Regions from separate parts of the Streptomyces sp. NPDC093261 genome, predicted to be linked through region 1. Evidence: riboswitches for the same ligand, from Rfam matches in the RefSeq annotation. Region 1 holds a riboswitch; each other region holds the start of a gene.
What was found. Region 1 has a riboswitch for cyclic di-AMP ahead of ACIP94_RS13425 (M23 family metallopeptidase). Riboswitches for the same ligand answer to the same signal wherever they lie in the genome.
Positions count from the first base shown of each region.

Region 1 (7,056 bases):
TCCTCCCTGTTCGCCGGGTAGTCGGGGACCACACGCTTGACGACGCCCTGCGCCGTGCCGAGCGCGAGGCCCGGCGAGGACTCGTCCAGCGTCGTCAGGCAGACCACCGTCTCGTCCGCCTCCAGGGAGACGAACTCCGAGACGGGCGCGCCCCCGGACAGGCTCGGCCGTGCCGCCGTCTCCGGCAGCTGCGGCAGGTCGATCACGTTCAGCCGCAGCAGCCGCCCGGCCGACGTCACCGCGCCCACCTCGCCGCGCGCCGTCGCCGGGACCGCGGAGACGATCACATCGTGCTTCGCGCGCCTGCCCTCGGTTTCCTCCTCGAACGGGTCGCCGTTCGCCGTCCGCGCCAGCAGGCCCGTCGAGGACATCAGCACCCGGCACGGGGCGTCCTCGACCTGAAGCGGGACCGTCGGGGCCGGGGCACCGGAGGACTCCAGGAGCACCGTGCGCCGCTCCGTGCCGAACTTCTTGGCCACCGCGGCCAGTTCGGCCGAGACCAGCTTGCGCAGTTCCGCGTCCGACTCCAGGATCCGGGTCAGCTCCGCGATCTCGGCGTTGAGCCGGTCCTTCTCCGCCTCCAGTTCGATCCGGTCGTACTTGGTCAGACGGCGCAGCGGGGTGTCGAGGATGTACTGCGTCTGGACCTCGCTCAGCGAGAAGCGCTCCATCAGGCGCTCCTTGGCCTGCGCGGAGTTGTCGCTGGAGCGGATCAGGCGGATGACCTCGTCGATGTCCACGAGCGCCGTGAGCAGGCCCTCCACCAGGTGGAGGCGGTCGCGGCGCTTTCCGCGGCGGAACTCCGAGCGGCGGCGGACGACGTCGAAGCGGTGGTCGAGGTAGACCTCCAGCAGCTCCTTGAGGCCCAGGGTCAGCGGCTGGCCGTCGACCAGCGCCACGTTGTTGATGCCGAAGGACTCCTCCATGGGCGTCAGCTTGTAGAGCTGCTCCAGGACCGCCTCCGGCACGAAGCCGTTCTTGATCTCGATGACCAGGCGCAGACCGTGCTCGCGGTCGGTGAGGTCCTTGACGTCGGCGATGCCCTGGAGCTTCTTCGAGCCGACCAGGTCCTTGATCTTGGCGATCACCTTCTCCGGGCCGACCGTGAAGGGCAGCTCCGTGACGACGAGGCCCTTGCGGCGCGCGGTCACGTTCTCCACCGACACCGTGGCGCGGATCCGGAAGGTGCCGCGGCCCGTCTCGTACGCGTCGCGGATGCCCGAGAGGCCGACGATCCGGCCGCCGGTCGGCAGGTCCGGGCCCGGGACGTGCCTCATCAGGGTGTCCAGATCCGCGTTCGGGTGGCGGATCAGGTGGCGGGCGGCCGCGATGACCTCACCCAGGTTGTGGGGCGGCATGTTCGTGGCCATGCCGACCGCGATGCCCGAGGCGCCGTTCACCAGAAGGTTCGGGAAGGCGGCCGGCAGGGCCACCGGCTCCTGCTCCTGGCCGTCGTAGTTGGGCGCGAAGTCGACCGTGTCCTCGTCGATCGACTCGGTCATCAGGCTCGTCGCCTCGGCCATCCGGCACTCGGTGTACCGCATGGCGGCCGGCGGGTCGTCGTTGCCCAGCGAACCGAAGTTGCCGTGTCCGTCGACGAGCGGGACGCGCATCGAGAAGGGCTGCGCCATGCGCACCAGGGCGTCGTAGATCGACGCGTCGCCGTGCGGGTGCAGCTTGCCCATGACCTCGCCCACGACGCGGGCGCACTTCACATAGCCGCGCTCGGGGCGCAGGCCCATCTCGTTCATCTGGTAGACGATCCGCCGGTGCACCGGCTTGAGGCCGTCGCGGGCGTCCGGCAGGGCCCTGGAGTAGATGACCGAGTACGCGTACTCGAGGAAGGAGCCCTGCATCTCGTCGACGACGTCGATGTCGAGGATCCTCTCCTCGTACGCGTCGTCGGGCGGCGGGGTCTTCGTGCTGCGGCGGGCCATTGCTGCCGGCTCCTTCACAGTCTGTGCTGGGCATGAACGAATCTGACGCGGACCATTGTGGACCGCCGCACCGACAACGCGGACCAGGACCCGTCCTCCGACGCCCTCGGCCCGGGAACGGGCGCGTTTCGGGGCCGTCAACACCGTAGGGTGTCCTCCACCCCCCGTAATCGCGGTCTCGCTCTCGGCGTACGCAGGCCGGGAACTTCGCCACTGGTCCGCACGCTTGCATACAGTGACAGGACCGGCAGGAAACCGCGGGTTTCCGCGACAGCTCCGCGATCGAAGGGACGTACATGCCCATGGGTCACACGGCCACAGCCGAGGCAGGCTCCGGGGGCCTGACAGCGACCGAGCACCGCCTGGCCAACGGCTTGCGCGTGGTGCTCTCCGAGGACCACCTGACCCCGGTCGCGGCGGTGTGCCTCTGGTACGACGTCGGCTCGCGTCACGAGGTCGAGGGCCGCACCGGTCTCGCCCACCTCTTCGAGCACCTGATGTTCCAGGGCTCGGGGCAGGTGAAGGGCAACGGCCACTTCGAACTGGTGCAGGGCGCGGGCGGCTCGCTGAACGGCACGACGAGCTTCGAGCGCACGAACTACTTCGAGACCATGCCGGCTCACCAGTTGGAGCTCGCCCTCTGGCTGGAGGCCGACCGCATGGGCTCCCTGCTCGCCGCGCTGGACGACGAGTCCATGGAGAACCAGCGGGACGTCGTGAAGAACGAGCGCCGCCAGCGCTACGACAACGTTCCGTACGGCACCGCCTTCGAGAAGCTGACCGCGCTCGCCTACCCCGAGGGCCACCCATACCACCACACGCCCATCGGCTCGATGGCGGACCTGGACGCGGCCACCCTGGAGGACGCGCGCGCCTTCTTCCGCACGTACTACGCGCCCAACAACGCCGTCCTCTCCGTCGTCGGCGACATCGACCCGCAGCAGACCCTCGCCTGGGTCGAGAAGTACTTCGGGTCCATCCCGGCCCACGACGGCAAGCCCACGCCGCGCGACGGATCGCTGCCCGACGTCATCGGCGAGCAGCTGCGCGAGGTCGTCGAGGACGAGGTCCCGGCGCGCGCCCTCATGGCCGCCTACCGGCTGCCGCACGACGGCACGCGCGCGTGCGACGCGGCGGATCTGGCCCTCACCATCCTCGGCGGCGGCGAGTCCTCCCGTCTCTACAACCGGCTCGTACGGCGGGACCGCACCGCCGTCGCCGCCGGCTTCGGTCTCCTCCGGCTCGCCGGGGCACCCTCTCTTGGCTGGCTGGACGTCAAGGCCTCCGGCGACGTCGAGGTGCCCGTCATCGAGTCCGCCATCGACGAGGAGCTCGCCCGGTTGGCCGAGGAGGGCCCCACGGCCGAGGAAATGGAGCGCGCCCAGGCCCAGTTGGAGCGCGAATGGCTGGACCGGCTCGGCACGGTCGCCGGCCGCGCCGACGAACTGTGCCGGTACGCCGTGCTGTTCGGCGACCCGCAGCTCGCCCTGACCGCCGTGCGGCGGGTGCTCGACGTCACCGCCGAGGAGGTGCAGGAGATCGCCAAGGCCCGCCTGCGTCCCGACAACCGCGCGGTGCTCGTGTACGAGCCGGTCGCGGCCGAGCCCCCGGAAGCCGCCGGGACCACCACCGCCGAAGGCACCAGCGACGACGAGGAGGCGGCGAAGTGACCGAGCTCGCGACCATGGACTTCCACCCGCGGCCCCAGGCCGGGACGGCCCGGCCCTGGGCGTTCCCGGCACCCGAGCGCGGCGCCCTGGACAACGGCCTGACGGTGCTGCGCTGCCACCGCCCCGGCCAGCAGGTCGTCGCCGTCGAGGTGCTCCTCGACGCGCCCCTGGACGCCGAGCCGGCCGGCCTCGACGGCGTCGCCACGATCATGGCGCGCGCCTTCTCCGAGGGCACCGACAAGCACTCCGCCGAGGAGTTCGCCGCCGAGCTGGAGCGCTGCGGCGCCACCCTGGACACCCACGCCGACCACCCCGGTGTGCGCCTGTCCCTCGAAGTGCCCGTCTCCCGCCTCCCGAAGGCGCTCGGGCTGCTCGCCGACGCCCTGAGGTCACCGGCGTTCGACGTCAGCGAGGTCGAGCGCCTGGTGCGCAACCGCCTCGACGAGATCCCGCACGAGATGGCCAACCCGGCCCGCCGCGCGGCCAAGGAACTCTCCAAGGAGCTGTTCCCGGCAACCTCGCGGATGTCGCGCCCGCGTCAGGGCACCGAGGAGACGGTCGCGCACATCGACGCCGCCGCCGTCCGCGCCTTCTACGAGCGCCATGTACGGCCCTCGACGGCCTCCGTGGTCGTGGTCGGCGACCTGCACGGCGTCGACCTCGACGCGCTCCTCGGCGACACGCTCGGCGCCTGGACGGGGAAGCCCGCCAAGCCGCGCCCCGTGCCGCCGGTCACTGCCGACGACACCGGCCGGGTGATCATCGTGGACCGCCCCGGGGCCGTCCAGACGCAGCTGCTCATCGGCCGCATCGGCGCGGACCGCCACGACCGGGTGTGGCCCGCACAGGTGCTCGGCACCTACTGCCTCGGCGGCACCCTCACCTCCCGCCTGGACCGCGTCCTGCGGGAGGAGAAGGGCTACACCTATGGTGTGCGGGCGTTCGGCCAGGTGCTGCGCTCCGCGCCCGACGGCACCGGCGCCGCGATGCTGGCCATCAGCGGCTCCGTCGACACGCCGAACACCGGGCCGGCGCTCGACGACCTCTGGAAGGTGCTGCGCACCCTCGCCGCCGAGGGACTGACCGATGCCGAGCGTGACGTCGCCGTGCAGAACCTGGTGGGCGTGGCGCCGCTCAAGTACGAGACGGCGGCGGCCGTCGCGAGCACGCTCGCCGACCAGGTCGAGCAGCATCTGCCGGACGACTACCAGGCGACGCTCTATCAGAAGCTGGCCGAGACGGGCACGGTCGAGGCCACGGCCGCCGTCGTGAACGCCTTCCCCGTGGACCGTCTGGTGACCGTCCTGGTCGGTGACGCCGCACAGATCGAGGAGCCCGTCACGGCGCTCGGCATCGGCGAAGTGCACGTCGTACGGGCCGAGTAGAGACTCCTCGTACGCGTCCGGAACGGCGAGGTCGCGAAGGGGCCCTGGTGACATCTTCCGTCACCAGGGCCCCTCACGCGGTTTGTCCGTATTGCCTTGGAGGCTGCTTCTCCGCCCTGTGGGATGCGCTACAAACCCCCTGCTCGGTTTGCCGAGGGAAAGAGGGCCCTTCTAGCGTCTGTCGGGCTGTCCGTCAGGCAGTGCGCCGCACCCGCGGCACCGGACAGTCATCGCCGAGTCCCCGTACGGCGCGAGCCAGGGGAGCCGGGGACCCACCCTGCCCTCGCGCCTTCGCGGCGAGGGGGCTTACGCAGTCCCTGGGGTGAATCGGGCGTCAGCCCGTAGGAGACCTTCCTGCTCCGAACCCGTCAGCTAACCCGGTAGGCGAGAGGGAAGGAAAGGACCAGCCACTTCATGGCGTTCACCTGCGCCACCGGGAAGCACCGCCGTCCGAGCCGTATGCGGCGTACGGCCACGAACGCGGTGGGCGTCGCGGCGCTCACCACCACCGGCGCCATCGGCGCCCTGGCCGCCCCGGCCTTCGCCGCCGGGCACCCGGTCGAGGAGACCGGACTCATCCAGGCCGTCACCCTCGGCGACTCGGTCGCCGAGAAGATCGACGCCCAGGCCGCCGCACAGAAGCAGGCCGCCGAGCAGAAGCAGGCCGCGGAGGCCGCGCGCCGGCAGGCGGCGGAGAAGGCCCGTGAGGCGCGCGAGGCCAAGGAGCGCGCGGCGCGCGACGCCGAGCGTGAGCGCCTGAACGCCTTCGTGCCGCCGATCTACCACTCGTTCGTCTCCACCGGCTACAAGACCGGCGGCTCACTGTGGTCCTCCGGCGCCCACACCGGCATCGACTTCCACGCCGCCACGGGCACGCCCGTCCACGCGGTCGGCGCGGGCACCATCGTGGAGACCGGCTGGGGCGGCGCGTACGGCAACCAGATCGTCATCAGGATGAACGACGGCACCTACACGCAGTACGGCCATCTGTCGTCCATCGGTGTCTCCGTGGGCCGGCGTGTCGCCCCCGGTCAGCAGATCGGCCTCTCCGGGGCCACGGGCAACACGACCGGGCCGCACCTCCACTTCGAGGCGCGCACGACCCAGGAGTACGGCTCGGACATGGACCCGGTCGCCTATCTCAGGTCGCACGGCGTGAACGTCTGACCGCGGCCGCCGTACGGCGGCCGGACGTGAGACGGCCCCGTCCGCCGGGGCCGTCGTCGTTTCGAACTGCTGTCTGCCAAAAAATATCCATGGATTCCGGTCTGCCGTCGGAAATTCCGCCCCGCTGCAATAGAGTCGGCTGGACACATGTCAACCGGCGACGTTTCCCGGGGATTAAGGCGGTGGTCGGTCATGCGTATTCCGGCGCACTCGGTATGCACGGCGATCCGTGATGACATCGTCGCGGGTGTCTACGAGCGCGGCGGCCGGCTCACCGAGGAACTGCTCGCCCGCCGCTACGGCGTCTCCCGCGTCCCTGTCCGCGAGGCCCTACGCACCCTGGAGGCCGAGGGCTTCGTCGTCACCCGCAGACACGCGGGCGCGTGTGTCGCGGAACCCACCGAGCAGGAGGCCGCCGACCTCCTGGAGATGCGGATGCTGCTGGAGCCGCTGGGGGCCGCCCGCGCGGCGCAGCGCCGTACCGAGGCCCATCTCAAGGTGCTGCGTGGCCTGGTCAGACTGGGCCAGGAGCGCGCAAGAAGGGGCCCGAGCGAGGATCTGCGCTCGCTGGGAGGCTGGTTCCACGAGACCCTGGCGCAGGCCTGCGGGAGCCCCGCGCTCACCTCGACGCTCGGCCAGCTGCGCCACAAGATCGCCTGGATGTACGCGGTCGAGGCGCCGGCCAACCCCATGGAGTCCTGGGCCGAGCACGGCGGCATCGTGGACGCCGTCGCGCGCGGCGACAGCGAGCGGGCGCGCGCCATCACGGCGCTGCACACCGAACGCGCGACCGCCGCGCACCGGCTGCGTTTCCCCGGCGCGGGCGACCGCGGTGACCGTGTGAGGACTTCGCAACATGCCGTAAACGTGTCGGGGTCCCGGCATTAACACAGGCGC
Region 1 is NZ_JBIVNO010000004.1:407,633-414,688, reverse strand. It holds gene ACIP94_RS13440 (DNA topoisomerase (ATP-hydrolyzing) subunit A) at 1-1,937, opposite strand, end outside; gene ACIP94_RS13435 (M16 family metallopeptidase) at 2,234-3,607, shown strand; gene ACIP94_RS13430 (M16 family metallopeptidase) at 3,604-4,992, shown strand; cyclic di-AMP (ydaO/yuaA leader) riboswitch at 5,214-5,394, shown strand; gene ACIP94_RS13425 (M23 family metallopeptidase) at 5,407-6,159, shown strand; gene ACIP94_RS13420 (GntR family transcriptional regulator) at 6,352-7,047, shown strand.

Region 2 (7,056 bases), on a different contig from region 1:
CTTCCCGAAGGTGGATGCCAAGCTTCCGCGCCGCCTGGCCAGCAAGCAGGGCCTGCACGAGCTGTGCGTGGAACACGGCATCCCGAGCCCGCAGGCCGCCTTCCCGCAGTCGTACGACGACATCGTGCGCTTCGCCGAGAAGGCCCGCTTCCCACTCGTGGCCAAGAACCGGGAGGCGTTCGTACGCCGTGAACGGCCCGCGGTGAACGGCACGACCAAGATCACCACTCCTGAGGGGCTGCTCGCGCTCGCCCGCGACTGGGGCGAGCGCCCGGGCGTGATCCTCCAGGAGTACCTGCCCAGGGAGGAGGCCGAGGACTGGATCGTGCACGCGTACTTCGGCCAGGACTCCGCCCCGCTCGCCCTGTTCACCGGCGTCAAGGTCCGTTCCTGGCCGCCGCACGCGGGCATGACGGCGAACGCGTACGTCGTCGACAACCCGGAACTCGCCGACCTCGCGGCACGTTTCATCAAGCAGATCGGCTTCACCGGCATCGTCGATCTGGACCTGCGCTTCGACCGCCGCGACGGCCGTTACAAACTGCTCGACTTCAACCCACGCATGGGCGCCCAGTTCCGCCTCTTCGAGAACGCGGCGGGGGTGGACGTCGTCCGCGCCATGCATCTGGACCTGACCGGCCGCCCGGTACCGGAGGGGGAACAGCGCGCCGGTCACCGGTACATCGTGGAGAACATCGACCTGCCGGCCCTGATCGCCTACCGGCGCAGCGGCTACACGACGCCGCACGCGCCGGCCCGAGCGAGCGGCACCGAGCTGGCCTGGTTCGCGAGTGACGACCCGCGGCCGTTCTTCACGATGCTCGCGCGCTTCGTGCGGCCGGGCGCGAAGCACCTGTATCAGCTGTGGCGGACCAACCGCCGCGGTTCCACCAGCCGTACGCGTTAGCGCGTACGGCCGAACCACCGGTACGCCCTGTGCGTACGGCTCCACCACGAGGTAGGCACGTCGCGTCCTGGGGAGGGACTTCGTGATTCAACCGGTAGCAGTCATCGGCGCCGGCCCGTTCGGCCTGTCCACCGCCGCCCATCTGCGGGCGCGCGGTATCCCGGTACGCGTCTTCGGTGAGCTCATGGTGAGCTGGCGCGACCACATGCCCGCGGGCATGCTTCTGAAGTCGACCCCGGCCGCCTCGAACCTCGACGCCCCCCAGAGCGGTCACACCCTGGCCGACTACTGCGACGCGGCAGGCATCGCCCGGCTGGTGACCGACGAGGACATCATCCCGATCGAGACGTTCATCGCCTACGGCGAGTGGTTCCAGCAGAAGCTGGTGCCCGAGCTGGAGCGGGTCAGGGTCGTCTCCGTGGACCGCCGTCAGGGTGGCGGTTTCGATCTGAAGCTGGACTCGGGCGAGCAGTTCGCGGCGCGGGCGGTCGTGGTGGCCACCGGCCTGTCGGGCCTCGCCCACCTCCCGCCGGAACTGGCCACCGCCGCGGCGGACGGCCCCTCGCCCACGGGACCGGTCTCCCACAGCTCCCAGCACCATGACCTGACCCGGTTCTCCGGCAAGGACCTGTTGGTCATCGGCGCGGGGCAGTCCGCCCTGGAGACGGCCGCGCTCGCGGCCGAGGCGGGCGCGCGGGTGCGGGTGATCTCGCGCGGCCAGGGCAAGGTGGCCTTCGGCGCGGCCCCCTGGGACCAGCCGAAGTTCCGCCCCGAATCGCCCTTCGGGCGCGCCTGGTCCCTGTGGGCGCTGAGCTACTACCCGCACCCCTACCGGTTCCTGCCCGACCAGACCCGTCACTACCTGGTGCGCCGGGTTCTCGGCCCGCTCGGGGCGTGGTGGCTGCGCGACCGTTTCCAGAGCAAGGTGCAGGTGCGTGAGGTCGCCGGTGTGGTCGGCGCGTCCGTGCCGGACGGCAGCCCCGTCCTGACGGTCCGGACGCACACGGGCACCACGGAGGAACTCACCGCGGACCATGTGATCGCCGCCACCGGCTACCGCGTGGACATCGCGGCGATGGACTTCCTGGGCCACGGACTGCGCACGGCACTGGCGGTGAGCCGGGGCACGCCGAGGCTCGGCGCGGGATATGTGTCCTCCGTACCGGGCCTGTACTTCACGGGCCTGCCGGCGGCGTCCTCGTACGGCCCGGTGATGCGCTTCGTGTGCGGCACGGAGTTCGCCTCTCCCCGGCTGGCGAAGCACCTGGCGGCGGCGCACGGCTGAGGGCGCGCCGGGCCGGGTGGTCCGGCCGGGGATCACCGATGGCGGGCTGGGGCGTGGCGCCGTGGCGGGTCACGCCCCAGGCCGGAGGCCGGTACGCGTCGTTCGGAAGTCGATGCGCAGCACGGCCCGCCGTAGCGGGGGTCTGCTCACCTCCCGGAAGCCGGTCTGGGCGAACACCTCGCGGCTGCCGACGTGCGGCGCCCCCAGGTGATCTCGAGCCCGGGGCACGTGATCACCGGATAGGCCTCCGACGCGCGGGCGCCCCGGTCCCGCGCACGCCCGACCGTGGCGCGGGCGAGCGCGTAGGTGATGCCGCGGCGGCGGTAGCCCGTACGGGTGAGGAAGCAGGCCACGGCCCGGACGCCGTCGTCCACCTTGTCCTCCTGGCGTCCGGACCAGGGGACCCGGGCGCGGGCCGGCTGCGGATACGACGTCCGGGCCCCACCGCGCACCAGCCCACGGGATCGCCGTCCAGCCGGGCGACGAGCCCACTCGTCGTGGCCGTCCCCGGATCACCGCAGTGGGTCTCTTCTCGCAGCCGTTCGGCGCGTTCCGTGGGGGAGACCGGGCCCCAGGGGGAGATCGAAGCGGCGCCGACCGTGGCGCACAGACCCGCCGCGTCCAGCCCCTCGCACTTCCACACCAGTGTCACCACGCGGCTGGTCACCACGCGCCTGGTCACCACGCGGCTGGTCACCACGCGCCTGGTCCCCCCTGGTCGCCACCACCGACGAGCCCGACTGGTACGCGGAACAACTGATCGCGGTCAAGGCGCCGTTGCGTACCGTGCGGCCCCGCGAACTCCGCGAGGTCGCCGCGCGCCGAGGCGCCGCCTGCTGGATGCGGGCGCCTGAGCGCCCGATGCGTGCACCGGCCGCGCGAGGTGCTGCCGCGCGCCGGGCAGGGCACCGTCGTGCGGCGCCGGCACCGAACGGCGGTGCCGGCGCGGGGCCCACGCCGGGGCGAGGGGCGTGCCGGGGCCGGGCGCCGTCGTGTCCCCGGGGCGCGAGGCAACTCCGGTGCTGGGCTACGGGAGTTCGGTGGCGGCGGGATACCGAACGTCGTCCGGTTCGCGCCGAGTCGGCGGGGCGTTCCATCCGTATTCTCTGATCATGGCCGCACCCTTCGCATATTCACTCATCGCCACTGACCTGGACGGAACGCTGTTGCGTGACGACGACACGCTCTCCGACCGGTCAAGGGCCACGCTGGCGCGGGCCTCGGCGGCAGGCGCACAGCACCTCGTCGTGACGGGGCGCCCGGCGCCCAGGGTGCGGCCGCTGCTCGACGATCTCGGCAGTACGGGGCTCGCGGTGTGCGGGCAGGGCGCGCAGGTGTACGACGCCGGCACGAACCGGCTGCTGTTCTCCGTCACTTTGGACCGGGAACTGGCCGAGACCGCGCTCGGCAAGATCGAGGCGGAGGTGGGGCAGGTGTACGCGGCCGTGGATCAGGACGGGGTGGACGGGCTCACGCTCATCGAACCCGGCTACCGGATGCCGCACCCCACCCTGCCCGCGGTACGGGTCAAGCGGCGCGACGACCTGTGGTGCGAGCCGATCAGCAAGGTACTGCTGCGCCATCACGCCCTCTCGGACGACGAGTTGGCGGCGGCGGCGCGCGCGGCGGTCGGTTCGCTTGCGACGGTCACCATGTCCGGGCCCGGTACCGTCGAACTCCAGCCGTGCGGCATCACCAAGGCCACGGGGCTCGCACTGGCCGCCGAGCATCTGGGGCTGGGCCCGTCCCAGACCATCGCCTTCGGCGACATGCCCAATGACATCCCGATGTTCGACTGGGCCGCGCACGGGGTGGCCATGGCCAACGCCCACCCGGAACTCAAGGCCGTGGCGGACGAGATCACCACGTCGAACGAGGACGACGGCATCGCCGTCGTCCTCGAACGACTCCTCGGTGGCCACCGGCCGACGGCCGACAGCGCCGGCCGACGGTCCGTCGGCTCTTGCCAGGCCCACTAGTCGGCTACGAGGCTTGCTCGTCCTGCCGGTCGGCTGTGAGGCCTGCTCGTCCTGCCGGTCGGCTACGACGCCTACTCGGCGACTACCGGGCCTACCGGCCGGCGATCGTCAGGAACGCCGCCCGGAGATCGCCAGGCCTTCTAGTACGCGCTGTTGACGTTGTCGATCGAGCCGTACCGGTGGGCGGCGTAGTTGCACGCGGCCGTGATGTTCGCCACCGGGTCGTAGGGGTCGAACGACGTGCCGGGCACGTGGTACGCGGCGAAGGTGGGGTCGATGATCTGGAGCAGGCCCTTGGAGGGGATGCCCTTACGGGCGTTCGAGTCCCACAGGTTGATGGCCTTCGGGTTGCCGGACGACTCGCGCATCACATTGCGGTAGATGCCGTTGTACGTGCCGGGGATGCCGTGCTGGGCCATGACCTCCAGCGACTGGCGGATCCAGCTGTCGAGGGTGGTGCCTCGGGTCGTGACGGACTTCATGGTGGTGGCGGTCACCGTCGCCGGCTTGCCGGGCGCGGCGGAGGCGCTGGTCGCCCCCATGACCGGCAGGGCGAGAAGGGCAGCACCCGCCCCCGCGATTGCGAGGGCACGGGTGAGACGAGTGGCCTTGGAGCCACGGTCCCGACGGCGTGCGGGCAGTGCGAAAGCGGACATGTCGCATTCCTCTCCGGCGCCTGCGAGGTGAGCTGTCGGGTTCGGGCGGGGAGGTGCCCGGCCGCGTCCTCGACGCCGAGGTCGCGACTTCACCCCTAGCCGTTCCGGTGTGGTGTCCGGATCGGCGGTTTACCTGGGTCCCCCGCTCCTGCCGTCGTGGGTCGATGGGCTCCCGAGCGGCGGCAGGATTCGGCGTTCCGCTCGGATCGAGGGGAAGGTATGCGAGAGCACATGTCGGGAACAAGCCCGCACGTCACAGTCATTCCGGATTGGCCATGAAATGGGGGAATAAGGTCGTTGATCCATTTTGTTGAGAAGGGTTCAAGTTGCCATTAGCAAAGCGTGAGTTGGCGACACGCCCGCGATGCCTCGCCTGTCGCGCACGTGAGCTATTTCACTTCCGTTCCCGTGGTCGTCATCAGCACTCCCCTGCATAACGGTCCTATTCGGACAAAACGGCCACATGTCGCGTGGTGAGACCCGGGCCCCGGGGCGGGTGGCCGCCGACCGTTCGACCCGGACTCCGGTGCCCCTGAGGGGAGTTCTCCCGGTGGGGCGGCGGGTGGGACGAGCCTCCGGGCGGCGTGTGCGGGGGGCGTGCGGAACGTGAGCGCGGGCAGTCGTAGGGGGAGTCGTCCGGTGGCCGAAAAGGTGGCACTGGGTGGCCAGGCGGTGATGGGTGAGGCGCGGCGAAGGGGTGTCCGGTGCTCGTGGGGCAGGGGGCAACCTGGCTGATCCCAGCCGTAAGGGCTCTTTGTCTGTTATGTCAGTGAATGTCTGTTCGTATCGAATGATCAAGAACATGCCCTTCCTGATCCGATACCGCCCGGCCTGGAACAGTGGGCGCTCGTGGTGATCGAAACGTGACCGGATACGCTGACTTGAGTGATGGCGGCGACAGATCGACAAACTCGATACGCCACGTCGACAGGCGACGTCATCGACCAAGTGACCGTCCTTGAGACCGACCGTGTGATCGTCAGCAGACGTCAGCAGACAGGAGACCCCACGTGACCGTCGTCGGGCCGTTCGGGCTGAGCGTGCGGGACCAGGCTCTGGAGGCCGATGTCCAGGCCGGATTGGCGGCTGTCGAGGAAGGGCTGCTCGAGGCCACCAAGAGTGAGGTGCCCTTCATCACGGAGGCCGCGCAGCACTTGCTGCGTGCGGGCGGGAAGCGGTTCCGGCCGCTGCTCGTGATGCTCGCGGCCCAGTTCGGCGACCCGTACGCGCCCGGGATCGTGCCCTCGGCCGTGGTCGTGGAGCTGACCCACCTCGCCACCCTCTACCACGACGACGTGATGGACGAGGCCGAGGTGCGGCGCGGCGTGGTCAGCGCGAACACCCGCTGGGGCAACTCGGTCGCGGTCCTCACGGGTGACTTCCTGTTCGCGAGGGCGTCACACATCCTGGCCGATCTCGGTCCGGAGGCGGTCCGGATCCAGGCGGAGGCGTTCGAGCGCCTGGTCACCGGTCAGATCCTGGAGACGGCGGGTCCACGGGACGGCCGTGACCCCGTGGAGCACTACCTCGACGTCCTCGGCGGCAAGACCGGCTCGCTGGTGGCGGTGGCGTGCCGCTTCGGGGCGATGATGTCTGGCGCCGACGAGACGGTCGTGGATGTGCTCACGCAGTACGGCGAGCGGCTGGGCGTGGCGTTCCAGCTGGCCGACGACGTCCTGGACATCGCGTCGGACTCGCGCGAGTCCGGGAAAACGCCCGGAACGGACCTGCGTGAGGGTGTCCCCACGCTCCCGGTGCTGCGTCTGCGTGAGCGTGCGGAGCGCATGGGGCTGGCCGAGGACATCGCCCTGTGTGAGCTCCTGGATTCCGACCTCACGGATGACGCCCGGCACTCCGAGGCCCTCGCCCGTCTGCGCGTTCACCCGGCCCTGGAGCAGGCGCGCCGCGACACGGTCCGCTATGTGGAGGACGCCCGCTCGGGCCTGGCCCCGCTGCCGGAGTGCGACGCCAAGGCGGCCCTGATGGAGCTGTGCGACGCGGTGGTGCACCGGGCGGGCTGAGGCCGCTTTTCCGTCACTCCTCGTACGCGCTCGTGTGAGCCGTGTCACGTAGTTGGGTTGAGTCCGTACCGAGATCGGCTCCGTACTCCTGCCCGAAAGCTGACGCAGGGGGCGTCGGCTGTGAAACGGGGAGAATCACGATCATGCGTACGACGGCCACGTTCGCAAAGCGCCGCACCGCCCCGCTCCTCACCGGCGTCGCCACGGC
Region 2 is NZ_JBIVNO010000002.1:94,657-101,712, forward strand. It holds gene ACIP94_RS06795 (ATP-grasp domain-containing protein) at 1-907, shown strand, start outside; gene ACIP94_RS06800 (FAD-dependent oxidoreductase) at 990-2,192, shown strand; gene ACIP94_RS06805 (hypothetical protein) at 2,339-2,644, opposite strand; gene ACIP94_RS06810 (HAD family hydrolase) at 3,305-4,171, shown strand; gene ACIP94_RS06815 (transglycosylase SLT domain-containing protein) at 4,312-4,827, opposite strand; cyclic di-AMP (ydaO/yuaA leader) riboswitch at 4,832-5,032, opposite strand; gene ACIP94_RS06820 (polyprenyl synthetase family protein) at 5,838-6,848, shown strand; gene ACIP94_RS06825 (CHRD domain-containing protein) at 6,992-7,056, shown strand, end outside.
Region 2: another riboswitch for cyclic di-AMP. It lies ahead of ACIP94_RS06815 (transglycosylase SLT domain-containing protein); the one in region 1 lies ahead of ACIP94_RS13425 (M23 family metallopeptidase).

Region 3 (7,056 bases), on a different contig from region 1:
AGCCCCGAGACGCTGCTGCACCGCATCCGCCGTGACCTCCTCGTCCACACCGGCGGACACCTGGACGACGACGCCGCGCTCATCGCCCTCCACCGGACTCCCACCATCCACCACGGCCGCCCGTACCAGCGGATCATCCACGCCGACGGCTTCCGTCACCGCCCCCAGAACCAGCCGCAGGACCGGTGACCGGTATCGGCGGGCGGGAACGGCCGGGAGCAACCCTCCGGCCCCGCCCTCTCCGTCCGCCGTACGGCGGTCCTGGGCGCCCTCAGAGCCCCAAGGGGTGGTACCCGCAGGGGTGGCGCCGGGGCCGGAGCGGCCGTGGGGCGGCCCCCGAGGGGCATGCCCCGCACGGATCAGCTCCTTCGCCCTGCGGAACTCTCGTCGCCCGTGATGTCGCCACGGGCGCGGATCCGGGCGAGCTTGGCGAGTTCGTCGACGCTGCGGTCGGTGCCCACGGCATCCGGCGTCGGACCTCACCCGGGACGGGTGAGCGGGCGCGGTCCGCCGTCACTCCGGCAGTCGGCGCATTTCCATGACGTGCAGTCCGAGCGACTGGAAGCGGGCCAGCAGCTCGTAGACATGCGACTGGTCGAGGACGGGGCCGAACAGGACGGTCTGGCCGCATATCGTCACGTGGTCCAGTTCCGGGAAGGCCTGGGTCAGCGTGTCCGACATCTGCCCGTCGACACGGATCTCATAGCGCATGAGCGGCTCTCTCGCGGATGGCCTGGGGGCGGGCGAAGTGCGCCCCTCCCGAGATCGTCCGCCCTTGCGCGTCCCCGCACCTCACCTGGGGCAGGTGAACCGTCCCGGAGCGCCACCCGCTGCCGCACGGGAGGCTTCCCGCCGCCGAACGCACGGGTCCGCCCCATGCCGTCAGTCCTTCAGAGCGATCTTGAACACGATGATGAGCAGACCGATCACCAGGTTGATCGCGGCGGAGACGACCACGAGGCGCCAGGAGGCGCCGGAATGGCGTGCGGCGGCGGCCGACCAGCCCATCTGCCCGGCCACGGCCACGGCCAGCGACAGCCAGACCGCGCCCCGCAGATCCAGGCCGAGAAGGGGGCTGACGGCGACCGCGGCGGCCGGCGGGACGGCGGCCTTGACGATCGGCCACTCGTCACGGCACACGTTCACAACGGTCCGGCGGTCCCGGGTCGGCTGCGCCAGGTGGGCGCCGAAAAGCCGGGCGTGCACATGCGCGATCCAGAACACCACGCCGGTGCTCAACAGCAGCAGCACCAGCTCCCCCCGCGGCGGCGGGCCGTGGGTGCCGGCGCCGACCGCCACCGAGGCGGCGAGCAGGGAGCCGTAGATCCCACCGGTGTAGTCGGCATGGGCTCGGCGCTCGGCGATGCGCGCCCGGGCGTCGGCGTCGTCCGCCTTGGACCTGCGTCGCATGGGGGATGACCTTCCTGATCGCTCTGCCTCACCGTGCCGAAGCGCCGGACTCATCATGCTGAAGCGCCTGAATAACCGAATATCAGACATGCGAGGCGAGGGCGCGCACGAGGCGCCGATGTCCCGGTGGAGTCAGTGAGGCGCCCTGCCGGCCCGGGGGCGCCCGGCCCCACCGATGCAGCGCTCGAACGTGAGCGCGCTCCGTTCCGCCCGGAAAACGACGACCGGGCCATGATCGCATCGGGAAAAGCCGAAGCTCCACGCGAACGTCCAGACGAAAATCACACATTGGTATCGGACATATCGCACTTCAATCTTCACGCCAGCCACACAAGTTGGCTAAGTTGACGGCTAGGCCAAGCGACTCCCTCCGGCGAACCTCGCCGGGTTGCACGGCCTCCGCCGAATCCGGTGAACCTTGACCACCGCCGGAACCGGGGACCCAACCGACCACGGGGTGAATCGGCCAACTGCCCGCAGGGGCACGGGCCGTAGGGCACACCTTCCGGATCCGTCCGCCCGAACCCGACAGCTAACCCGGTAGGCGGAGCACGGAAGGAGTACGACCCCCATGGCGCCGGAGCGAACCCCGGGCCCCGGAGGCTTCGGCCTCCCCGGCATGCGCAGGTTCACCGAGGACGACGGGCCGAGCCGCGACGAGGTCCGGCAGCGGATCCACAGCCTGTACGACCGGGCGGAGACCGACAGCGGAACCTTCAACGCGACCCGCGCGGCGGCGACGGGGATGCCGAGGCGCGCCAACCCGGTGCTCGACAAGGAGCGCCGACGCGCCGATCCCGTGGTCGACGACGTGGCCCGGCAGTGGTTCGAGTCGGCGCGCCTGCGGCTGGGCCCGACCGTTCCGGCAGCACTGCCGCGCGACAGGATGCCGGACAGTCCGGCCCCGGCCGGGTCATCGGGCCCGGCGAGTGCTCCGGGGACCGACCTCGTCCTGCGCGAGCCGGGCCTGGCCGAGCGGCCCGTCCGCGAGCTCACCGCCGGGCCGGCCACGCGTCCCGTGGCGGAACTGACCGCCACCGTCGCCCAGCCGGCCGCGCGTCTCGCGGCGGAGCCGACCGCCGGCCCCGTGGCCGCGCTGCCCGCGGCCCCGCAGAAGCGGCCGGGGATGCCCCAGGTCCCGCCCGCGGGCGCCGTCGAGTCGGGGTCGTCCACCCCCAGGACCGCCAAGGAGCGCACCCGGCAGAAGCTCGGCGCGTCCCGTGACCTGCTGGCCCGGCACGCCGCGCGGCAGGCTTCGGCTCCCCTGGCGATCGAGTCCCCGCCCGCGACGGACGCGATGGACACCGGGCGCACGGCGGAGGGGCAGGACGGCCGTACGGTCCAGGAGGCCTGGCGGCGCCAACAGCCCTCCGCCTTCGGCCTGGACGTTCCGGCGGTCTCGCCAGGCGCCGGCCCCTCCGCCACCGTCCCGGCGACTCCTTTTGTCACGGACACGCTGACGGACGCGCTGACGGCCCCTCAACTGCCTCCCGCGCCCGACCCGTTCCTCGTGACCCGTCAGGCGTTCCCGACCACGGAACCCTTGCCCGCCGCGCCCCAACTCCCCACGACGGAAGCGTTCCCCACCGCCCCCCAGCCCTTCCCCACCACGACCGAACCGTTCCCCACCACCACCGAACCGTTCCCCACCACGACCGAACCGTTCCCCACCGCCGAGACCTTTCCCGGCACCGGGCTCCCCCTCGGTATCGGCGGCACACAGGAGCCGGGGTACGACACGAAGTCCGCGAAGGCGGTCACCTTCGCCCGTGCGCAGATCGGCAGGCCGTGTCTGTGGGGCGCGGCCGGACCCGAGTCGTACGACGCCGCCGGTCTCACGCAGGCCGCCTGGAAGGCCGCCGGGGTGACCCTCCCGCGTGCGGCCCGCGACCAGTCGGCGGTCGGCACGGCGGTTCCCCTCGCCGACATCCAGCCCGGTGACCTCGTGTTCTTCAACCCGGACTCCGGCCATGTCGGCGTCTGCACCGGAAACGGCATGATGATCCACGCCCCGGGTCCGGGCGCCTTCATCCGCGAGGAGGCGGTCCTGTACGCCGGTGAGGCGGCGATCCACAGTGTGATGCGGCCCGCGTGACGCCACCGGGGGCGGGCACCTCCGCCCGCCCCCGCCGCCGGACCCGTTCCCCGGCCCCCGTCGGCCATGCGCCGAGCCCCGGCGGCGGAGCGTGCTCGAAGTGACGTCCCGGCCGCTGTTCCGGCCGACTCACCAGCGCATCAGGGCAGATCACCGTGGCAGCCGCCGGCATTGCGGCAGGCGGCTTCGCGTAGGAGCGTAGGGGATGTGAAAAGCCTGGCCGTCACACGGGCCCACCGGAAAGGGGACCAGCGAGGCTGGCTGAGCGGCGCGCCGCCCCCTTGGTGGGTGAAGGTGCTGCCCGTGATCCTGCTGATCACCGTGGCGATCGTCAGCCTGACGATACCCTCGCCGCTGGACATCGGCTTCCTCCTGGGAGCCATTCCTCCGCTGGCCGTCCTGTCCTACGGGCCCGCGGGCACCGCCGCGCTCGGCCTCCTCGTCGTCGGGCTGCAGCACACCCGTGTCTTCCATCTGGACCGGCCGGGGAGCACGGATCTGCTCACCATCAGCTTCGTCGCGCTGCTGAGCGTGTTCGTGTCGTATGTGCGCAGCCAGCGCGACGCCCAGCTGAACATGGAACGCACGGTCGCCGAGGCGGCCCAGAACGCGCTCGTTCCCCCGCTGCCCGAGCGGGTGGGGCCGGTCCGGTGCACGGGTCTGTACCGGGCGGCCCAGCGCGGGACGCTGGTCGGCGGCGACTTCTTCGATGTGCGCGAGGGTTGCACCGGGGTACGGGCGGTCATGGGCGATGTGCAGGGGCATGGGCTGTCGGCGGTCTCGACCGTCTCCTCGCTGCTCGGGGCCTTCCGGGAAGCGGTGCTCGACGAGCCCGATCTGCCCTCGGTCGCGTCCCGCCTCGACCGCAGGCTGCTCGTGGACTCCGGGAACGCCCGGCTCGCGGAGCTGTTCGCGACGGCGGTGCTGCTGGAGTTCACCCCGGATGCTCGGACGGTACGGATCATCGCCTGCGGCAGTCCGGCGCCTGTGCTGCTCCACGACGGCAAGGCCACCGAGGTGGAGGTGTCCTCCGGAACGCCCCTCGGGATCGGGCTGTCCGAGGGAGGGACGTACGACGAGGTCACCTGCCCGCTGGAACACGGCGACCGGCTTTTTCTGGCCTCGGACGGCATCTGGGAGGCACGGGACGCGACCGGGGCGTTCTATCCCCTGATCGACCGGCTCCCCCAGTTCGCCGACGCCGAGCCCGCCAGGACGACCGGGCAAGTGTGGGAGGATCTTCTGCGCTTCTGCGGCTCCGTCCGTGACGACGCCACGATGCTCGTGCTCACCCCGCAGCCCCGGGGCGACGCATAAAGCTGCCTTATGACGTCATAGAGGGGACCCGCGTACCAAGTAAGGTTTGCCTTAGTTTAGGGTTTCCGACGAGCCGTCTGTCACCGCTCGAAGGGAACCTGAACATGCCGCGCCCCCTACGGGTAGCCATCGTCGGAGCCGGCCCCGCCGGGATCTACGCCGCCGACGCCCTGCTCAAATCCGAGGTGGCCGCCGAGCCGGGTGTCTCCATCGACATCTTCGAGCGGATGCCGGCCCCGTTCGGCCTCATACGCTACGGCGTCGCCCCGGACCACCCGCGGATCAAGGGCATCATCACGGCCCTGCACCAGGTGCTCGACAAGCCGCAGATCCGCCTCTTCGGCAACGTCGACTACCCGTCCGACATCAGCCTGGACGACCTGCGCACGTTCTACGACGCCGTGATCTTCTCCACGGGCGCGACGGCCGACCGGGCGCTCGACATACCCGGCGTCGCCCTCGAGGGCTCCTACGGCGCGGCCGACTTCGTCTCCTGGTACGACGGACACCCGGACGTGCCGCGCACCTGGCCTCTCACGGCCGAGAAGGTCGCCGTCCTCGGCGTGGGCAATGTCGCGCTCGATGTGGCCCGCATCCTGGCGAAGACCGCGGACGAACTGCTGCCCACGGAGATCCCGCCGAACGTCTACGACGGCCTCAAGGCCAACAGGGCCCTGGAGATCCATGTCTTCGGCCGCCGCGGCCCCGCGCAGGCGAAGTTCAGCCCGATGGAGCTGCGGGAGCTGGACCACTCCCCCAGCATCGAGGTCATCGTGGACCCCGAGGACATCGACTACGACGAGGGCTCGATCGCGACGCGGCGCGGCAACAAGCAGGCCGACATGGTCGCCAAGACACTGGAGAACTGGGCGATCCGGGACGTCGGCGGCCGGCCGCACAAGCTCTTCCTGCACTTCTTCGAGTCGCCCGCCGAGATCCTCGGCGAGGACGGCAGGGTCGTCGGTCTGCGCACGGAGCGCACGGCCCTCGACGGCACCGGCAACGTCAAGGGCACGGGGACCTTCCGGGACTGGGACGTGACCGCGGTCTACCGAGCCGTGGGATATCTGTCGGACCCGCTGCCCAAGCTGCCCTGGGACCTCGCGTCGGGAACCGTGCCGGACCGGGGCGGGCGGGTCGTGGAGGAGAGCGGGGAGCACCTTCAGTCCACCTATGTCACCGGCTGGATCCGGCGCGGCCCGGTGGGCCTGATCGGTCACACCAAGGGCGACGCCAACGAGACGGTGGCCAACCTGCTGGACGACCACGCGGCCGGGCGGCTGCACACGCCCGCCGCCCCCGCGCCCGAGGCGGTGGAGGGCTTCCTGGCCGAGCGGAACATCCGCTACACCACCTGGGAGGGCTGGTACCGCCTCGACGCCGCGGAGAAGGCGCTCGGCGCGCCGCAGGGCCGTGAGCGCGTGAAGCTCGTCGAGCGGGAGGACATGCTCCGCGAGAGCGGAGCCTGAGCCGCACCTGAGCATGGAGGCCGCCGGCCGGACGCCCCGGCCGGCGGCCTCGCTGCGGACCGGTCAGGGGTAGGCGACAGGAGGTTCTTACCCGCTGCCAGGGCCGCGTTCATCTGTGCGGCCGTGGCGCCGGGTTTGACGACGTAGAACCAGCGACCGGTGGCCGGCCGTGACGGGGTGGGGGGGTGGGACGGCCTCGGTCAGCCGGTGTAGGAGGCGAGGACGCGGGTGTAGTCCCAGGGCTGCTGGCTCACGCCGGAGCAGCTGTCGGCCGGGCCCCCGGTGCACGGTCGGTCGCGGTTGGCGGACCAGAAGGTGAGCCGGTGGTGCTGCTGGGCGTAACCGAGGATGGTGCGGAAGTCGGCCACGGTGACCGTCTCGTTCTGGTCGGTGACGCCGTTCATCGAGGAGATGCCCATGTCGCGGTAGGCCTGGTCGTCGCGGTAGGCCTGGTCGTCGCTGTAGCCGTAGGCGTTCTTCAGCGCCGACTTGAGGCCCTCGGCCGCGCGCAGGGTGAGCGTGCCCATGTTCTGGCCGGCGCCGCCGAAGTCGAAGGGCATGATGGTCCAGCTGTCCACCGTGAGGCCCGATCCCGCGGCCCGGTTGATCAGGCTGGTGTCGGGGCCGCTCTGGCCGGTGCCGATGGTGACGTACACCTTCAGGCCGCGGTTGTCCGCCTTCACGGTCTTCAGGGCGTCGACCGTGCGCTGCTGGACGGCCGGGTTGCTGTAGGCGTCGGCCTCGATGTCGATGTCGATCGCCTTC
Region 3 is NZ_JBIVNO010000012.1:83,958-91,013, reverse strand. It holds gene ACIP94_RS24355 (PP2C family protein-serine/threonine phosphatase) at 1-189, shown strand, start outside; gene ACIP94_RS24350 (hypothetical protein) at 514-711, opposite strand; gene ACIP94_RS24345 (hypothetical protein) at 883-1,410, opposite strand; cyclic di-AMP (ydaO/yuaA leader) riboswitch at 1,801-1,973, shown strand; gene ACIP94_RS24340 (NlpC/P60 family protein) at 1,982-3,505, shown strand; gene ACIP94_RS24335 (PP2C family protein-serine/threonine phosphatase) at 3,713-4,822, shown strand; gene ACIP94_RS24330 (FAD-dependent oxidoreductase) at 4,927-6,291, shown strand; partial or broken gene ACIP94_RS24325 (chitinase) at 6,492-7,056, opposite strand, start outside.
Region 3: another riboswitch for cyclic di-AMP. It lies ahead of ACIP94_RS24340 (NlpC/P60 family protein); the one in region 1 lies ahead of ACIP94_RS13425 (M23 family metallopeptidase).

Region 4 (7,056 bases), on a different contig from region 1:
CCAACATCCTCGCCGTCGACGTGCACACCCCAGGCCAGGGCAATCTGCTGGGTCTCGCCGAGCGGAACCACCTGACCAACATCCGGGTCGCGAACGGCGACGCGATCATCCTGCTCCGCGAGATGCTCCCGCCCGACTCGCTCGACGGGCTGCGCGTCTACTTCCCCGACCCCTGGCCCAAGAAGCGTCACCACAAGCGGCGGCTGATCCAGCCCGAGTTCCTCACGCTCGCCGCCGCCCGCCTCAAGCCGGGTGCGCTGGTGCACTGCGCGACGGACTGGGAGCCGTACGCCGAGCAGATGCTCGAGGTGCTCACCGCGCACCCCGCGTTCGAGAACACCCAGCCCGACGGCGGTTACGCGCCCCGTCCCGCGTTCCGGCCGCTGACCCGTTTCGAGGGCCAGGGGCTGGACAAGGGTCATATCGTGAACGACCTGCTGTTCCGGCGCGTACAGCACCGGGACCAGTCCTCCGCCGGCGACTGAGCGCCCCGCGGGCCCTCCGGGCACCGTCGCGTGCGGCGCCCCTGTCTCGTTAGGGTCGATTCCGTGGCCACCTGTCCCCCGTATCCGACGCGCCCCGACAGCAACGCGGGCGAGGGCCGGCACCCGCACTGGTGGCAGCGCCGGTGGGTGCGCTACGGAGCGCCGGCCATGCTCCTGGCGCTCTCCGGCCTCGTCATCCTCGCTCTCGTGCGGCAGCAGACGGGCACCGAGGGATTCCTCGTCGGACTGGGACTCGCGGTGCTGCCGGTGCCGCTGCTGGTCGCCGCGTTCCGCTGGCTGGACCGGGTGGAACCCGGGCCCTGGCGAAACATGATCTTCGCCTTCGCCTGGGGGGCGTGCGCGGCCGCGCTCATCGCGATCGTCGCGAACAGCTTCGCGACCCGGTGGATAGCCACCGCGACCGCCGACCCGAACAGCGCCGACACCCTCGGCGCGACCCTCATAGCGCCGATCGTCGAGGAGTCCGCAAAGGCGGCGGCCGTGCTGCTGGTCTTCCTCTTCCGCAGACGGGACTTCACCGGGATCGTGGACGGGGTGGTGATCGCCGGGGTCACCGCGACCGGCTTCGCCTTCACCGAGAACATCCTCTATCTGGGCACGGCCTTCGGCACGGACCAGCTCAGCGGCGGACGGGGTCTCGCGTCCGTGACGGCCGCGACCTTCTTCGTCCGTGTGGTGATGTCGCCCTTCGCGCATCCGCTGTTCACCGTGCTCACCGGGATCGGTTTCGGTATCGCGGCGCTGACGGCGGAGCGCCGCCGGGCCCGCCGCGTTCTGATGCCGCTGGGCGGGCTGCTGCTCGCCATGGGCATGCACTCGATGTGGAACGGATCCTCGTCGTTCGGCGAGTACGGGTTCTTCGCGGTGTACGCGTCCTTGATGGCGCCCGCGTTCGCGCTGCTGACCTGGCTGGTCATCTGGACGCGGCAGCGCGAGCTGAGGACGGTGCGGGAGGAGCTGCCGGCCTACGCGGCCACCGGGTGGCTGACGCCGGCGGAACCGTTCGTCCTCGGCTCCATGCGGGCGCGGCGACTGGCCCGGCAGTACGCGCGGCAGCACTTCGGGAAGGCGGCGGCGCGCTCGGTCGCGGAGTACGAGGCGTACGCGACGTCGCTGGCGTTCCTGCGGCACCGGGGGCGCCGCGGCCGGGCGGGAGCCGACTTCGTCGTACGGGAGAGGGAGCTGCTCTCGGCGCTGTGGGCGCGGCGTGCGGTGGCTCGGCCGGCGCTGGCGCACGCGGCGCGCACGACGGCGCCGATGCCTTCGCCGGTCTGGTCCGACCACGGGCATGGCTATGGATACGGCTACGGATACGGCTACGGATACGGCTACGGACACGTACCGTGGTACCCGGCGCCGCGATACGGGCCGACGACATCGTCGTATTCCGCGTACAACCCCTATCGGCCGTAGGGGCGCGGGGCTGTCCCCGGGCAGGGACAGCCCTCCGGACAGCGCGCTTACGCCGAGGCCTCCGTCAGCCTGGCCAGGTCCTCCTCCGTCAGGGTCAGGTCCGCCACAGCCAGCAGCGCGGGCAGCTGTTCCACCGTGCGGGCGGAGGCGATCGGGGCCGCGACCGTCGGCTGGGCCGCGAGCCAGGCCAGGGCCACCGTCGGGATCTGTGCGCCGCGTGCCTGCGCGACCTCCTCGAGGGCCTCGAGCACGCGTCGGCCTCGCTCGGTTTCCAGGTACTTGCCCGCACCCTGCGCCCGCGCCGAGTCCACGGTGGTGCCCGGCCGGTACTTGCCGGTCAGGAAGCCGGCGGCGAGGGCGTAGTAGGGAACGGCCGCCAGGCCCGCGCGGGCCGCGACGTCCTGGAGCGGACCCTCGTAGGTGTCGCGTGAGACCAGGTTGTAGTGCGGCTGGAGCGCCGTGTACCGGGCCAGGTTCTCGCGGTCGGAGAAGTCGAGGGATTCCTGGAGGCGCTCGGCGGAGATGTTGGAGGCGCCGATGGCACGCACCTTGCCCGCCTTCACCAGGTCGTCGAGCGCGCCGATGATCTCCTCCACCGGCACCTCCGGCTGGTCGAAGTGCGTGTAGTAGAGGTCGATGTAGTCGGTGCCCAGGCGGCGCAGCGACGCGTCGGCCGCGGCCTTGACGGTGGCGGCCCTCAGCCCCTTGTACTCGGGGTGCTGGCTGACCTTGGTCGCGATGATCATGTCGGAGCGGTTGCCGCGCGCCGCGACCCACTTGCCGATGACGGCCTCGGACTCGCCGCCCTTGTTGCCGGGGACCCACGCCGAGTAGGCGTCCGCCGTGTCGACGAAGTTGCCGCCGGCCGCCGCGTAGGCGTCGAGCACGGCGAAGGACTGCGCCTCGTCGGCGGTCCAGCCGAAGACGTTGCCGCCGAGGGAGAGGGGGAAGACCTCGAGGTCAGAGAAGCCGAGCTTGCGAAGAGAAGTCATGCCCTACTTCAGCGCTCACTCCGGAAGCCCTTATTCCGGCCGGGGGCGGTTCCACCCGGACGGCGTCATACACCGAACCGGCAGCCCCGGCGTCGGGGGTTGTCGCCAGGACCGCCGGGGTCCAGGACAGGACCGCCGGGGTCCAGGGGTGATACACGCCGGGGAGAAGGGCGCGGATGTCAGGGGTTGAGGCCCTTGCTCTGCAGCCACGCCATCGGGTCGATCGCGCTGCCGCCGTTCGGGTGGACCTCCAGGTGCAGATGCGGCCCGGTGACGTTGCCGGTCGCTCCCACACGGCCGATGACATCGCCCGTGGACACCCTCTGGCCGACGGTGACGCTGATCGACGACTGGTGGCAGAACCACAGCTCGGTGCCGTCGTCGAGGGTGAGAACCGTGCGATAGCCGTACGACCCCGCCCAGCCCGCCTGGGTGATGGTGCCGCTGTGGATGGCCTTGATGAGCGTGCCCGTGGGGGCGGCGAAGTCGAGGCCGGTGTGGTAGCCGGAGGACCACATGGCGCCGGCGTCACCGAAGCGCGAGGTCAGGGTGTAGGAGGAGGTGGGCAGCGTGAACTGCTTGGCCAGTTCCGCCAGCCGAGCGGCCTCGGCCTTCTTCTTGGCCTCCGCCTCCGCGGCCTTCTTGTCGGCGGCGGCCTTGGCACGAGCGGCGTCCTGAGCCTTGGCCGCCGCTGCGGCGGCCTTCTTCGCGGCCGCGTCCTCGGCGGCCCGAGCGGCCGTCGCGGCGATCCGGTCCTGCTGGGACTCGGCCTGCTGCATGATCCGGGCGCGCAGCGCCTCGCCCGCGTCCTTGCTGCCCGCGGCGGCGTCGGCGGTGCTGACACCGGCGGTGCTCAGGGCGGTGGCGGAGCCCTTGGGGGCGCCGGTGTCCACGCCGATGAGCGCCTTGGCCGAGTCGGTGACGGAGGAGAGGTCGGGGAGGGATATGGACACCGGGGGCTTGCCGGTCTGCGCGGTGGCCATGCCGCCCGCGCCGACCGCGGCCATCACGCCGACGCCCAGAACCGTGGAGCTGCGGGCGAGTCCGCCGCCGCGCTGCTTGCTGACGCGGTGCCGACCGCGGACGGGGCGGACGGAATCCTCCGTGGGATTCCACTCCTCCCAGGGGCCCTCGTCGGGGCGGGACGCAAAACCGATGGTCTGCGTGCCGGTCGGGGCGAACGAGGTGCTCTCGGCAGGCCGGTTGGACGCCACGTGGGCGCACTCCTTTCCTTCCGTTTCGCCTACCGGGTTAGCTGACGGGTTCGGAGGGGAAGGTCTCCTACGCGCGTATACCGGCCGTTGCGACACGGCGGCATCCGCCCGATTCACCCCAAGATGGTGGTTCCCCGGTTCCCTTGCGAGATTCGGCACACGCGCACGGAGCCGCCTCGGGTGACGGCTGGGACGACCGCGCTGCGTTATCGAACGTTAATAGACGCGGGGCTCGGATTCCAAGCCGTTCGGACAGATCCTTAGCGCCGCCTGGCCAGGACTTTCGCGACAGGAACGGTGAAAATCGGGCGAGTTGACCGCACCTCACCCGTCCCACCTGTTGTGACGGTGTGTCAGTTGTTATGCGGAGGGGCACCACTCACTCACGCCCCGTGACAACGTCCGGGCGTTCGGCGGCCCTTGGCTCCCCGCCGGGTTCAGGAGTGCTCGGACCGGCGCACGGCCAGCAGCGCCATGTCGTCCGTGGCCTGGCCGCCGGTGTGGCGGGCGACGTCCTCCGTGACGGCGGCCAGCACGGCACCGGGAGTGGCGGGGAACCGTCCGGCGAGGCGGCCGGCCGGGTCGTAGAACTCGCCGCGCGCGTTCCGGGCCTCCGAGACGCCGTCCGTGAAGAAGAGCAGCGTCGAACCGGACGGGAAGCCCCACTCCTCCGCGCGGTCGGGCCGCACGGCGAGGTCGCCCATGCCGAGCGGCAGCGCCGGCTCGCGGGCCTCCAGCTCGCGCAGGGTGCCGTCGGGGAGCAGGAGCAGGGGGGCCGGGTGGCCCCGGTTGACGATCCGGACGACTCCTCGCTTGTGCGAAATCCCCGCGTCCCCCCGCGGGTCCTCCCCGTCCTCGTGCGGGATCTCCGCGAGGACCGCGGTGGTGAACTCCTCGTGGGCGTCGGGGCCGTCCCGGCGGATGCCCTCGCGGGACAGCGCCCGCTCCAGGCGCCGGGCGACGGCCTCCAGCGTCGCCTCCTGCTCGGCGGCCTCCCGGAAGGCGCCGATCACGACCGCGACGGCGGCCACGGCACCCGTGCCCTTGCCCCGTACGTCCCCGACCACGAGCCGTACACCGTGCGGGGAGTCCTGAACCGCGTACAGGTCACCGCCGATGTAGGCGTCGGCCTGCGCCGCCTCGTACCGGGCGGCGATCCGGAGCCCCCCGATCCGCGCGGGGGGCTCGGGCAGTACGGCGCGCTGCGCGGCCTCGGCGATCCGGCGGGCGGAGGCGAGGCGTGCGTCGTTGCGGCGTACGAGCACATTGATCAGGACGGCCGGAACGGCGGCAGCGGCGGTGGTGACCGCCTCCGAGGCCGCGCCGGAGGACCCTGGTGCGCCGAGTCCCAGGTGCACGGCCAGGACGGCGGCGAGGGCCGCGGCGCCGGTGCCGACGGTGCCGCGCAGCGAGTGCAGGGGCGCGGCGACGAGCGGGGCGGCGGTGAAGAGCGGCACGCCGGGGAAGACGGACGGGGTCAGCCGGCCGCAGCAGACGCCGAGACCGATGAGCAGCGCGGGCAGGGCCCGCAGGAAGGCCCGCGCGTACGAACTCCGCCGGCTCTCCACCGGGCCCGGCTCCGGGGGCCGAATCCCCTCGGATCGTTCGTGAGGTCGTTCCGGGGGCCGGCCGCCGTCCTCCGGAAGAGGGGTGGCCGCCGGGCCGCCGATGGTCCGGTCGTACGGGACGCCGGCCCCCTCGTACGAAGTTCCGGGCTCTGGCCCGCTGACCTGCTCGTCGCACGGCGCCTCGATCCGCCACGCGCCTCCTTGCTGCACCACCCGTCCAGGCTTCCCGCAGGACGGGCGGGGGGCGACCGCTGTGGGCCGACCGGCGTACACACCCTGTGGACGGGCATGGGTCGGGCCCCCTGGCGGGAAGAGGGGGAGCGGGTGAAGAACACGGAAAAAGCCGAGGGCCGGAACCCTTTCGGATTCCGGCCCTCGGCCATCAGTAGCGGGGACAGGATTTGAACCTGCGACCTCTGGGTTATGAGCCCAGCGAGCTACCGAGCTGCTCCACCCCGCGTCGGTGATACCAGTGTACGCCATGCGCGCGACACGAAGCACACAGGTTTACGTCCACGGCGCTTTACCGGCGTTTTCCGGCTGTCAGCGGTTTTCGCGCGGGGGTGGGCAGCAGCCGTCAGCGGCTTCGGGCGGCGGGCAGCCGTCAGACGGCGGGTGGCGGGTGGCGGGCAGCCGTCAGACGGCGGGTGGCGGGCGAACAGCCGTCAGCGGCATCCGGGCGGAGCGGACAGCCCTCACCGGCCGGCAGGCGGGGCGAACAGCCTCAGCGGCCTTCGGGCGACGGCAGCAGATGGGCGTTCGGGGCCTTCGCCCGTTCCTCGTACTCGGGCAGCATCACCACATCCGCTCCCTCCGCCGTCAGCAGCGCGTTTCCGTCCGCCGCCGCCACGAACGTGTCCGGTTCACGCCAGGCCGTGACCACCCGCCGCACCCCGGCGTCGAGGATCAGCCGGGCGCACGGCGCGGGCCGGGACGCACGGCGGGCGCACGGCTCCAGGCTGCTGTAGACCGTCGCGGTGGCAAGGCGCGGATCGGCCGTGTCCAGCTTCGCCAGCGCCGCCTCCTCCGCGTGCACCAGCGGGTCCCCGCCCTCCCGGGAGTACCCCCGGGCGAGCTCCGTGCCGTCGGCGGCGACGATCACCGCTCCCACACTGAAGGCCGTGCGGGAGGGCGGGCACTGCGCCGCCAGCTCACACGCCGTCTCCAGCCACCGCCGGTCGGCGGCGGAGGCCGACCGGCCGGTGCCGGGTGCCGTGGGCGCGTAGCGCATCAGCACGACGTCCCCGACCGACCGCGCCTCCAGCAGCCGCATGCGTCCCGGCGGGTACGCCCCCGGCCCGAACATCCGCGGCGCGTCGGGCTGTCCCACGACCAGGGGAGCGAGCACGAGCTGCACCTCGTC
Region 4 is NZ_JBIVNO010000023.1:13,380-20,435, forward strand. It holds gene trmB (tRNA (guanosine(46)-N7)-methyltransferase TrmB) at 1-485, shown strand, start outside; gene ACIP94_RS32775 (PrsW family intramembrane metalloprotease) at 549-1,919, shown strand; gene ACIP94_RS32780 (aldo/keto reductase) at 1,967-2,911, opposite strand; gene ACIP94_RS32785 (M23 family metallopeptidase) at 3,091-4,125, opposite strand; cyclic di-AMP (ydaO/yuaA leader) riboswitch at 4,137-4,293, opposite strand; gene ACIP94_RS32790 (PP2C family protein-serine/threonine phosphatase) at 4,563-5,693, opposite strand; tRNA gene ACIP94_RS32795 (tRNA-Met) at 6,080-6,153, opposite strand; gene ACIP94_RS32800 (dihydrofolate reductase family protein) at 6,418-7,056, opposite strand, start outside.
Region 4: another riboswitch for cyclic di-AMP. It lies ahead of ACIP94_RS32785 (M23 family metallopeptidase); the one in region 1 lies ahead of ACIP94_RS13425 (M23 family metallopeptidase).